DNA from 2 places in the Paracoccus ferrooxidans genome. Region 1 is predicted to be linked to the other one. Evidence: riboswitches for the same ligand, from Rfam matches in the RefSeq annotation. Region 1 holds a riboswitch; the other holds the start of a gene.
The links. A riboswitch is a leader RNA that binds a small molecule or an ion and turns the genes downstream of it on or off. The one in region 1 is predicted to bind thiamine pyrophosphate.

Region 1 (5,695 bases):
ATCTCGGGCCGGGCGCAGGTGCAGGACCGCGTGACCGGGCTGGAGCTTGGCGCCGACGACTACATCATCAAGCCCTTCGAGCCGGCCGAGGTCGTGGCCCGCATCCGCGCCCGGCTGCGCAAGCCCCAGCGCGAGACCGGCCCCGGCCGCCAGCAGGTCCGCTTTGCCGGCTGGTCGGCCGATTTCGACCGCTACACGCTCACCTCGCCCGAAGGCGCCGAGACACCGATCAGCCATGCCGAGGCCGAGGTCTTGCGCCTGTTCCTGGACAACCCGCGCCGGCTGATCTCGCGCGCGCAGATGCTGGAAACGCTGGGCGGCACGGCGGGGGAAAGCTTCGACCGGGCGATGGACGTGCGCATCTCGCGCCTGCGCACCAAGCTGGGCGAGGATCCCAAGAACCCGCGCCTGATCAAGACGATCTACGGCGCGGGCTATATCTTTCTGGCCGAACTGGGCTAGATTGCCCCCGATCTGCCGGAGAACGCCATGCCCACCGTCTATGTCCTGAACGGCCCGAACCTGAACCTTCTGGGCCAGCGCCAGCCCGAGATCTATGGCAGCACCACGCTGGCCGACGTGGAACGCGACTGCCGGGCGCTGGGTGCCGAGCTTGGTCTGGAGATCGCCTTCCACCAGTCGAACCACGAGGGCGCGATCATCGACCTGATCCACGAGGCGCGGCGATCGGCCCAGGCCATCGTCATCAACCCGGCGGCCTTCACCCACACCTCGGTCGCGATCCTGGATGCGCTGAACACCTTCGACGGTCCGGTGATCGAGGTGCATATCTCGAACGTCCACAAGCGCGAGAGCTTCCGGCACCATTCCTATGTCAGCCTGCGCGCCGAGGGCGTGATCGCCGGCCTGGGCATCCACGGCTACCTGCTGGCGCTTCGCCACGTGGCGAAGCTGGTGGGATAGGCGGGCTGGGGCGGTGGGTTTGAGCCCTTAGCTGCCGGTCAGGGCATCTTGGATCGGCGTGCGCCTGATGCAATGCCGATCATCGCGAGGATCGACAGCCCGGCCCCGACGAGAAAAGGCGTCGCGGAACCCGCACTGTGCCACAGCCATCCGGCCAGGGTATTCCCGACCAGCACGACCACACCGGTCACGAGATTGAACGTGCCAAAGGCGCTGCCCTTCAGATGTTCGGGCGTCGCCGCAGCAATCATCGCGCCAAGCAGCCCCTGCGAGAGCCCCATGTGCAACCCCCAGAGCACCGTGCCGAGGACATAGACCCACACCGTCGCGGCATAAGCGAGCGTCAGGTGGGCAGCGATCAGAAAACCCAGGCTTCCAAGCAGCAAACCGGACGTCCCGATCCGGTCCGACAGTCTGCCTGCGGGAAAGGCCGTCAGACCATAGGCGGCGTGCATGATGACCAGCGACAGCGGCACCCAGGCGGGCGTGAAGCCTGCCTCCAGCGCCTTCAGCAGTACGAATGCCTCGCTGAAACGGGCAAGCATGATGATCGAAGCCAGCCCGATCACGGCCCAGACAGCCCGGTTGAGCCGGAACGCGTCGACAAGACGGAAGCTTCCGCGTTTCATCGAATGGCGTCCCGCAGGCTCCTTCACGAAGAAGACCAGGACGACCATGCAGAGCGCGGCAGGAATGGCGGCGATCCAGAACACCGAAAGGATATCGCCCGCCAGCAGGATCATTGCGCCGACCGCGACCAGCGGGCCAACGAATCCGCCCACCGTATCGAGCGACTTGCGCAGGCCGAAGCTTGCCCCGCGAATTTCGGGCGGGCTCACGGCGGCCACGATGGCGTCCCGCGGGGTGCCCCGGATACCCTTGCCCACCCGATCCATGGCTTTTGCCAGCACGATCTGGTCCAGGCTCACCGCCCATGGGAAGATCAACCGCGACAACGCGCCCAGACCATAGCCCAGCACCGCCAGGGGCTTCGCCCGCCTGCTGATATCGGACAGGACGCCGGAAAGGAACTTTGTGGCGGTCGCAACCGCGACCGACAAGCCTTCGATAAACCCGATGGCCAGGGCCGACGCCCCGAGCCCTCCGGCCAGATACAGGGGCAGCAGCGCATTTATCATCTCGGATGAGACGTCCATCAAAAGGCTGACGATACCCAGCATCCAGACCGTCGCCGGAATGGCCGGTCTGATCAAAGCCGCGGAAGTTTGCGCGGGGTTTGGTTGCGGCATCACAGTCCCGATGAAGCTGCCTTGTGGCGATGCATGAAATATTCGCACCGTTCAATGGCAGTTTAGTCCCGCATTGCGGACTAGCCGCCCCCTTCAAACCACCCCGCGCCGCGCCAGATCCTCGCCCAGCGCCTCGGCGCTGGTAAAGCGGATCGCGTCGATGCCCAGCGCGCGGGCGCCCTCGACATTGGCCGGGCTGTCGTCGATGAAGATGCAGTCCTCGGGGCGCAGCCCGTTGCGGTCCATCAGCAGCCGAAAGATCGCGGGCTCGGGCTTCAGCGCGCCGACCTGGCCCGAAACCAGGATGTCGGCGAACAGCCCGCCCAGCCGGGGATGCAGCTCCAGCGCATGGGGCCAGGTCTCGGCCGACCAGTTGGTCAGCGCATAAAGCGGCACCCCGCGGGCCAGCAGCGCCTCGGCAATCGCCCAGCTGCCCGGCACGGTCTTTTCGATGGTGACGGGGAAAGCCGCCAGATAGCCGGCCAGGTGGCGCGCCTCGTCGCCATGGGCGGCACGGGCGGCGGCAAGCCCCTCGGCAAAGCTGCGCCCGCCGTCCTGCATCCGGTTCCAGCCGGGAAAGTCGATGCGGGCCATCCAGGCCTCGGCCTCGGCCCGGCTGGTGAACACATCCGCAAAGGCCAGCGCCGGATCCCAGTCGATCAGCACCCCGCCCAGGTCGAAGATCACGCTTTTCATCGCATCGTTCCGCATTTCGCCGCGCCCAGATCGGCCGGAATTCCCGGCGCTGTAAAGCCCGAAAACCGCGCCCCGTGCCCCGCCATGCAGCCGGCAAGGCCGACGGATCCGCGACAGCGAGGGGCCGGCCGCGCGCGGCCCTTGCAATACGGGGCGCCGGGGCCTAGTGTCGCGCGGAAGACTCATACACTTGGGGAGCCCCGCACGGGGCTGAGAGGTGCCGGGCACCGACCCATCGAACCTGATCCGGGTCATGCCGGCGTAGGGAAGGGTAGAGTGACGCGGCCCGCAATCCCAGGCCGCCACCCATCCGCCCAGCGTCCGCGTGCCCGGCCGAAACGAAAGGCGGGCCATGTCGGGATTGCAGCCCCATCCCATCGCACTGACCATCGCCGGCTCGGACAGCGGCGGCGGTGCCGGAATCCAGGCCGATCTGAAAAGCTTTTCGGCGCTGGGCGTCTATGGCGCCTCGGTCATCACCGCGATCACCGCGCAGAACACCCGCACCGTCGCCGCGGTCGAACCTGTCAGCCCCGCCATGATCGCCGCCCAGATCGACGCGGTCTTCGGCGACCTGGACGTGCGCGCGGTCAAGATCGGCATGGTCGGCGGCGTGGATGCGATCACGGTCGTCGCCGGCCGGCTGGCGGCGCTGCTGGCGGACAACCCGGTCCCGGTGGTGCTGGACCCGGTGATGGTGGCGAAATCCGGCGACGCGCTTTTGCCGGACGAGGCCGTCTCGGCGCTGCGCGAGCAGCTGATCCCGCTGGCGACCGTGCTGACCCCCAACCTGCCCGAGGCCGCGCGCCTGCTGGACCTTGCCCCCGCCGCGACCCCCGAGGAGATGCGCCAGCAGGGCGAAGCGCTGCGCGCCCTGGGCGCCGCCAACGTGCTGATGAAGGGCGGCCACGCCACCGAGGACAGCTGCACCGACCTGCTGATCGGTCCCGAGCCGCTGGTCCTGACCGCGCCGCGGCAGCAGACGCCCAACACCCATGGCACCGGCTGTTCGCTTTCCTCGGCCATCGCGGCCGGGCTGGCGCAGGGCATGACGGTGGCGCAGGCCATGACCCGCGCCCATGGCTGGCTGCAGGCCGCCATCGCCCGCGCCGACGAATTGTCGGTCGGGCTGGGCCACGGCCCGGTGCATCATTTCCACGCGCTCTGGAGACAGGCATGAACCAGATCACCATCCTTGGCGCCGGGGTGATGGGGCTTTGCATCGCCACCGAACTGGCCCAGCGCGGCACCCTGCCGCGCATCATCGACCCGGCCGGCAAGCCCGGATCGCAGGCTTGCAGCTGGCGCGCGGGCGGGATGCTCGCCCCTTATTGCGAGGCCGAAAGCGCCGAGCCGGTGGTGCTGCGCCTGGGCGTCGATGCCGCCGACTGGTGGCAGGCGAACGGGGCCGAGGTCATCCGCCGCGGCACGCTGGTTCTGGCGCCCTCGCGCGACCGGGCGGAACTGGACCGTTTCGCCCGGCTGACCGAGGCGCATCAGCCGGTGAACGGCGACGAGATCGCGGCGCTGGAGCCGGAACTGTCCGGCCGCTTCCCGCGCGGGCTGCATTTCGCGACCGAGGCGCACCTGAACCCGCGCGCCGCCCTGCTGGCGCTGCGCGACCGGCTGGAGGAACGCGGCATCCAGATCGAGACCGAGGGGACGCCCACCGGCCTTGTGGTGGACGCGCGCGGCTTGGCGGCCAAGGACGACCTGGCCGACCTGCGCGGCGTGCGCGGCGAGATGCTGGTGATCCGCTGCCCGGAAGTGACCCTGACCCGCACCATCCGCCTGCTGCATCCGCGCATCCCGCTGTACCTCGTGCCGCGCGGCGATGGCGTCTACATGATCGGCGCCACCATGCTGGAAACGGGCGGCAAGTATCGCGTCACCGCCCGTTCGGCGGTCGAGATGCTGTCGGCCGCCTATGCCCTGCATCCCGGCTTTGCCGAGGCCGAGATCCTGGAGCTTGGCTCGGATGCGCGCCCGGCCTTCCCGGACAACCTGCCCCGCCTGCGCCGGCGCGGCGGCACGCTTTACGCAAACGGCCTTTACCGCCACGGCTATCTTCTGGCCCCCGCCGTGGCCCGCATGGCCGCCGATTACCTTCTCAAGGGCCGGAAACCGGAGTTCATGGATGAAGATCACCCTTAACGGAGAGGCGCGCGACCTGAACGGCCCGTCCGTGCAGGACGCGCTGGCCGAGATCGGACTGGGCGCGGCCAAGGTGGCGACGGCGCTGAACGGCGCCTTCCTGCCCGCCGCCGCGCGGGCGGAAACCACGCTGAAGGATGGCGACGCGCTGGAAGTCGTGGCGCCGATGCAGGGGGGCTGAGATGCCGGACTTTTATGGAACCGCGGTCGAAAGCCCGCTGATGCTGGGGACGGCGCAATACCCCTCGCCCGCGATCATGGCGCAGGCGTTCCGCGCATCCCGCGCCGGCATCGCCACCGTCAGCCTGCGGCGCGAAGGCGGCGCCGGCCAGGATTTCCACAACCTCATCAAGGATCTGGGCATCCCGGTCCTGCCCAATACCGCCGGCTGCCATTCGGTGCGCGAGGCGGTGACGACCGCGCAGATGGCGCGCGAACTGTTCGAGACGCCCTGGATCAAGCTGGAGGTGATCCGCGACCACGACACGCTTTGCCCCGACGTGATCGCGCTGGTCGAGGCGGCGCGCATCCTGTCCGACGACGGCTTCCAGGTCTTTCCCTATTGCACCGAAGATCTGTCGGTCTGCGGCCGGCTGCTGGACGCGGGCTGCCAGGTGCTGATGCCCTGGGGCGCGCCCATCGGCTCGGGCCGGGGGCTGAACAACCCCTAC
Region 2 (5,695 bases), 1.1 Mb from region 1:
CGCGCAGCGCCGGCTTGAGCCGATCGTGACCAATGCGATCCGGCAGGTGCTGGGCTCGGTGCCCTCGACCACGGTGCTGTCGGACGACCGCACGCCGCTGATGAACCGCATCCGCGACCTGGCCCGCGACGACGCCCGCGACCTGGGCATCCGGGTCATCGACGTGCGCCTGACCCGCACCGACCTGCCCGAGCAGAACCTGACCGCGACCTATGCCCGGATGCGCGCCGAGCGCGAGCGCGAGGCCGCCGACGAGATCGCCCGCGGTGGCGAGGCCGCGCAGCGCGTTCGCGCCGCCGCCGACCGCACCGTGGTCGAGCTGACCTCGGAAGCGCGCAAGCGGGCCGAGGTGGTGCGCGGCGAGGCGGATGCCCGCCGCAACGCCATCTATGCTGACGCTTTCGGCCGCGATCCCGAGTTCTTTGCCTTCACCCGCTCGATGACCTCCTATGAGCGGGCGCTGAAGGGCGAGAACAGCTCGCTGGTGATCCAGCCCCAGGGCGAGTTCTTCGACTATCTGCGCAATGACGGCGCGGACCGGGCCAATCCGGTGCCGGTGCCGACGCCCGCCGCCACCGAGCCCGAGTCGGAGTCCGAGTCGGAGGAGGAGCCGCAGACCGAAGGCGCGCTGCAACCGGGCGAGACCCCGGCGCCGGCCGAAACCGACCGCACCGGCCAGCCCCTGGGCTCCAGCGCCGGGGTGACGCTGACGCCGCTGCCGGAATCGCTGGCCAGCCCGCCGCAGGAAGAGCCGGTGGTGCCGCCCGCCGCGACGCCGGCGCCGGCCGACTGATCCGCGGGACGAACAGCGCAAAAGGAAAGGCGGGACGCGGCTTGCGTCCCGCCTTTTTCATGCCGGGGGCCGACGGTCACTCTAGGCCGATGAGCTTGCTGTCCTGCCGCTGTTCCTCTTCCGACAATTCGCGCTGCCATTCCCGCCAGATCGAGACCAGCAGCGCCATCAGCACCGGGCCGACGAACAGCCCGACGATGCCCATGGTCTTGACCCCGCCGATCAACCCGAAAAAGGTCGGCAGGAAGGGCAGCTTGACCGGACCGCCGACCAGGACCGGGCGGATGGTCTTGTCCACCACGAACAGCTCGCAGGTGCCCCAGATGAACAGCGCCGCCCCGGCAAAGGGCGTGCCGCTGGCCACCAGATAGGCCGAGACCAGGGTGAAGGACAGTGGCGCGCCGCCGGGGATCAGCGCCATGAAGCCGGTGATGACGCCGAATGTCACCGGCGAGGGCACGCCCGCCAGCCAATAGGCGATGCCCAGGATCACCCCCTCGCCGATGGCGATCAGCGTCATGCCGGTCACGGTCGAGCTGATGGTGGCGGGCACCACGCGCGACAGCCGGCTCCAGCGGTCGGGCAGGATGCGGCGGCCGACCTGGTCGATCTGCGCCACGATCCTGTCGCCGTCGCGGTAAAGCACGAACAGCGTGATCAGCATGAACAGCAGCGTCAGCGCCAGGTGGAAGGCCAGCGTGCCCGCCGTCACCGCGCCGCGATAGATCGCGCCGATGTTCGAGCCGCTGACCAGCTGCACGATCTCGCTGATGCCGCCGGGGCGGCCGACATAGGTCTGCCAGTTCTCGTCCAGCCAGTCGCCGACCTGCGGCAGCTCGACCATCCAGCCCGGCGTCGGCGCGCCCGAGCTGTTGACCACGATCGCCCAGTTGATCCAGTCGCGCAGCTCGCGGAAGGCATAGATCAGCGCCATGGCGATGGGGATCAGCAGGAAGCAGACCAGCACCAGCACCAGCAGCGTGGCCGCGCCGGTGCGGCCCAGGTTCAGCTGGTGGGCCGCGCGCTCGCGCAGGGGCCAGCTGGCCAGCGCGATCACCATGGCCGCCAGCACCGGCACCAGGAAGCCGTGGAAGAAGTAGATCGAGGCCGCCACGATGGCCAGCAGCAGCCAGCGCGCGGCCGAGATATTGGTCAGCAGGGGCGGCCGGTGCAGGCGCAGACCGACCTGTTTCGGGCTTTGCTGCAGGGCAGCGGCGGGGTTCGGCTCGGTCGTGGTCGTGGGTTTCGGCATTTCGCCTGTCGTCATGGTTCCCGGTCCTGACTGCGGGCGGCTCGCGCGCCCGCCCTGTCGCAACGAGATAACATCTGGCCCCCGGCTGCAAGACGGAATGCCGCCTCGGGCCCGGCCGCTCCCGGATTTCCCGGCTCACGATCCTGTGGGCGGCGCGTGACAGCCGCGGCCATCCGCGCTAACCTGGCGCCACCAAGGGGAGCCCCGGCAAGGGGCTGAGAAACCGCTGGCCCGGCGCGACCTGCAACGGGCGGCGCGGTGACCCTTTGAACCTGACCCGGATCATGCCGGCGGAGGAATGGGAATGACGCACCTGCCTTTTGCCGGCCTCACCGCGAGGCCGCCGCACCGACGGTCTCGCCCCCAAGCCATGAGGGCATGATGACCGAAAGTTTCTTTGAGACCCTGCGCCGGGAATGCGCGACGGAATGGTCCGCCGCCGTCGGCCACCGCTTCGTGCGCGAAGTTTGCGACGGCAGCATCGCGGATGCGGCGATGGCGCGCTACCTGGTGCAGGACCACCGTTTCCTCGACGCCTTCCTGACGCTTCTGGGCGCCGCCATCGCCTCGGCCGACCGTTTCGAATCGCGGCTGCGCTTCGGCCGCTTCGCCGGCATGGTCTCGGGCGAGGAGAACGACTATTTCCTGCGCGCCTTTGCCGCGCTCGGCGTAGGCGAGGCGGACCGCGCCGCAATTCCCGACAGCGCCCCTACCGCGGGTTTCCAGGCGCTGATGCGCGAGGCGGCCGAGACGCGCGCCTATCCCGCCGTTCTGGCGGTGCTGAACGTGGCCGAGGGGCTCTATCTCGACTGGGCCATGCGCGCGACCCAGCCGCTGCCGGCGAATTTCGTCCATGCCGAATGGATCACGCTGCACGACAATCCCTTCTTCCGCGATTTCGTCGGCTTCCTGCGCGACGAATTCGACCGGGCAGGCCCCGAGGCCGCAGAGCAGGCGCGGGACTTCTTCCGCCGCGCCGTTACGCTGGAACTGGCGTTTTTCGACGATGCTTTCGCTTCTTAGCGATCAATCCTCGATAATTTCCATCTCGGGCGGGCTGCCGGGCGGCCCGCTTTCGCGATAGTCCAGCACGATGCGCGCCAGCCCGGCCGGGGCCAGGCGCTGGGAGGTGTGGCGCATCTCAGCGAGGCTCCACCAGCGGAATTCGCGGATGGTGGCGGCTTCGGGCGCGTCCTGGATCGCCGGGGTGAAGCCGGGGGTCTCGACCAGGAAATAATCCTCGGACTGCCGCCAGCGCTGCCGGTGCAGCGTCATGGTCACGCGGCGCCGCCAGACCAGCGGGCCCAGGGCGGGCAGGGCCAAGCCCAGCTCCTCGGCCAATTCGCGGCGCAGGGTCTGTTCCGGCGTCTCGCCCGGCTCGGTGCCGCCGCCGGGGGTGATCCACCAGTCGCCGCCGCCGTAATCGACCCGCATCAGCAGCACCCGGTCCTCGGGCGTCAGCAGAATGGCCCGCACGGCCTGCCTGTCGATGATCCGCATGTTCCTTGCCCTGAAAACGCCCGGCCTGCCGGGCTAGCACATGCCCGGCCAAGGGCGGCGTGGCCTGCGGCCTCCGCGATCGGGAAAGCTCGCCCGACGCGATATGCCGGCTCCCGCCGCGCGCCTCTGCGCCCGCGAAATGGAAAAGCCCCGCCGGGGCGGGGCTTTCCATGGCATCGCGCTCAGTTGCGCTCCTTGTCCACCATCTTGCCCTTGGAGATCCAGGGCATCATGCCGCGCAGCTTCTCGCCGACCTTCTCGATCTGGTGTTCGTCGTTGATGCGGCGGGTCGCCTTGAAGAAGGGCTGGCCCACGGCGTTCTCCTGCATGAAGTCGCGCACGAACTTGCCGGTCTGGATGTCGGTCAGCACCGCCTTCATCCGCGCCTTGGTCTCTTCATAAGGCAGCACGCGCGGGCCCGAGACGTATTCGCCATATTCCGCGGTGTTCGAGATCGAATAGTTCATGTTGGCGATGCCGCCCTCGTAGATCAGGTCCACGATCAGCTTCACTTCGTGCAGGCATTCGAAATAGGCCATTTCCGGCTCGTAGCCGGCCTCGACCAGGGTTTCGAAGCCCATGCGGATCAGCTCGACCAGGCCGCCGCACAGCACCGCCTGCTCGCCGAACAGGTCGGTTTCGCATTCCTGGCGGAAGTTCGTCTCGATGATGCCCGAGCGGCCGCCGCCGATGGCCGAGCAATAGCTCAGGCCGATGTCCATGGCCTTGCCGGTGGCGTCCTGATGCACCGCGACCAGGCAGGGCACGCCGCCGCCCTTGACATATTCGCCGCGCACGGTGTGGCCGGGGCCCTTGGGCGCCATCATGATCACGTCCACGCCGGGCTTGGGCTCGATCAGGCCGAAATGCACGTTCAGCCCGTGGGCAAAGGCGATGGCCGCGCCTTCGCGCAGGTTGTCATGCACGTATTTGCGATAGGTCTCGGCCTGCAGCTCGTCGGGCATGGTGAACATGATCAGGTCGGCCCAGGCGGCGGCCTCGGCGATGCCCATGACCTTCAGCCCCTCGGCTTCGGCCTTCTTGGCCGAGGCGGAACCCTCGCGCAGGGCGACGACCAGGTTCTTGGCGCCGGAATCGCGCAGGTTCAGCGCATGGGCATGGCCTTGGCTGCCATAGCCCAGCATGGCGATCTTCTTGTCCTTGATCAGGTTCACATCGCAGTCGCGATCGTAATAGACACGCATCGGGATCTCCCTCGTTTCGATGCGAGGGTTCTAGCAGCGTTCCGACAGCAGTTCTGTGCAATCTTCGCGGATGTCCTGGAAGTTTGGCGACAATCATGCTAAGAATGCCATAGAGGTGAAAAATTCATGCCCGACGCGACCGACCGCCGCATCCTGCGCCAGCTTCTGGCCGATCCCGACATCGCGAACGCCGATCTGGCCGAGCGGGCAGGGGTCACGCCGGCCAGCCTGTGGCGCCGGCTGGAACGGCTGCGCCAGGCGGGGGTGATCCGCGCCACCGAAGCCCGCATCGACTGGCGCAGGCTTGGCTACGAGGTGCAGGTCAGCCTGCGCTTTACCCTGGACAAGACCCATCCCCGCGCCTTCGACGAATTCATCGCCGCCGCCCGGCGCGTGCCGGAAGTGACCGAGATCCAGACCTTCCTGGGCTCGGTCGATCTGCGGCTGTCGGTGATCGCCCGCGACATGGCGCATTGGCAGCAGCTCTATCGCGAAAGCATCCTGACCCTGCCACATGTGGCCGACAGCGATGCGCTGATGCTGGTCTCGACCATCAAGGACGTGCAGGAGCTGCCGCTGTGAGCTTTCACCCCGATGCGACGGATCTGGCGATCCTGCGGCTTCTGGCCGAGGATGCGACGCGCGGCGCGGCCGAGATCGGCCGGATCCTGGGCCTGACCCAGCCCGCGGCTTGGCGGCGCATCCGCCGGCTGACCGAGGCGGGGGTGGTCGCCGGGCGCCGGGTGGTGGTGGACAAGCCCGCCCTGGGCTTCGGCGTCACCGTGTTCCTGGGCATCCGGCTGGCCGCCAAGGGCCGCGTCAGCCTGGAGGATTTCGAGCGCGCAGTGACGGCGATCCCCGAGGTGCAGGTTGTGCAGCACGTGCTGGGGCAGTTCGACTACCGCCTGCGCATCCATGCCCGCGACATCGCCGATTTCGAGCGCA

Region 2: it holds a riboswitch for thiamine pyrophosphate, as region 1 does, so the genes downstream of both, E3U26_RS02305 (TenA family protein) here and thiD (bifunctional hydroxymethylpyrimidine kinase/phosphomethylpyrimidine kinase) in region 1, are expected to answer to the same signal.

What each region holds. Positions count from the first base shown of each region.
Region 1 covers NZ_CP038198.1:1,599,982-1,605,676, forward strand. The annotation lists gene E3U26_RS08035 (response regulator transcription factor) at 1-462, shown strand, start outside; gene aroQ (type II 3-dehydroquinate dehydratase) at 490-924, shown strand; gene E3U26_RS08045 (MFS transporter) at 963-2,105, opposite strand; gene E3U26_RS08050 (HAD family hydrolase) at 2,268-2,870, opposite strand; TPP riboswitch at 3,052-3,155, shown strand; gene thiD (bifunctional hydroxymethylpyrimidine kinase/phosphomethylpyrimidine kinase) at 3,223-4,050, shown strand; gene E3U26_RS08060 (glycine oxidase ThiO) at 4,047-5,024, shown strand; gene thiS (sulfur carrier protein ThiS) at 5,008-5,205, shown strand; gene E3U26_RS08070 (thiazole synthase) at 5,207-5,695, shown strand, end outside.
Region 2 covers NZ_CP038198.1:455,201-460,895, forward strand. The annotation lists gene hflC (protease modulator HflC) at 1-793, shown strand, start outside; gene E3U26_RS02300 (AI-2E family transporter) at 870-2,060, opposite strand; TPP riboswitch at 2,231-2,361, shown strand; gene E3U26_RS02305 (TenA family protein) at 2,427-3,068, shown strand; gene E3U26_RS02310 (NUDIX hydrolase) at 3,072-3,545, opposite strand; gene ilvC (ketol-acid reductoisomerase) at 3,728-4,750, opposite strand; gene E3U26_RS02320 (Lrp/AsnC family transcriptional regulator) at 4,877-5,332, shown strand; gene E3U26_RS02325 (Lrp/AsnC family transcriptional regulator) at 5,329-5,695, shown strand, end outside.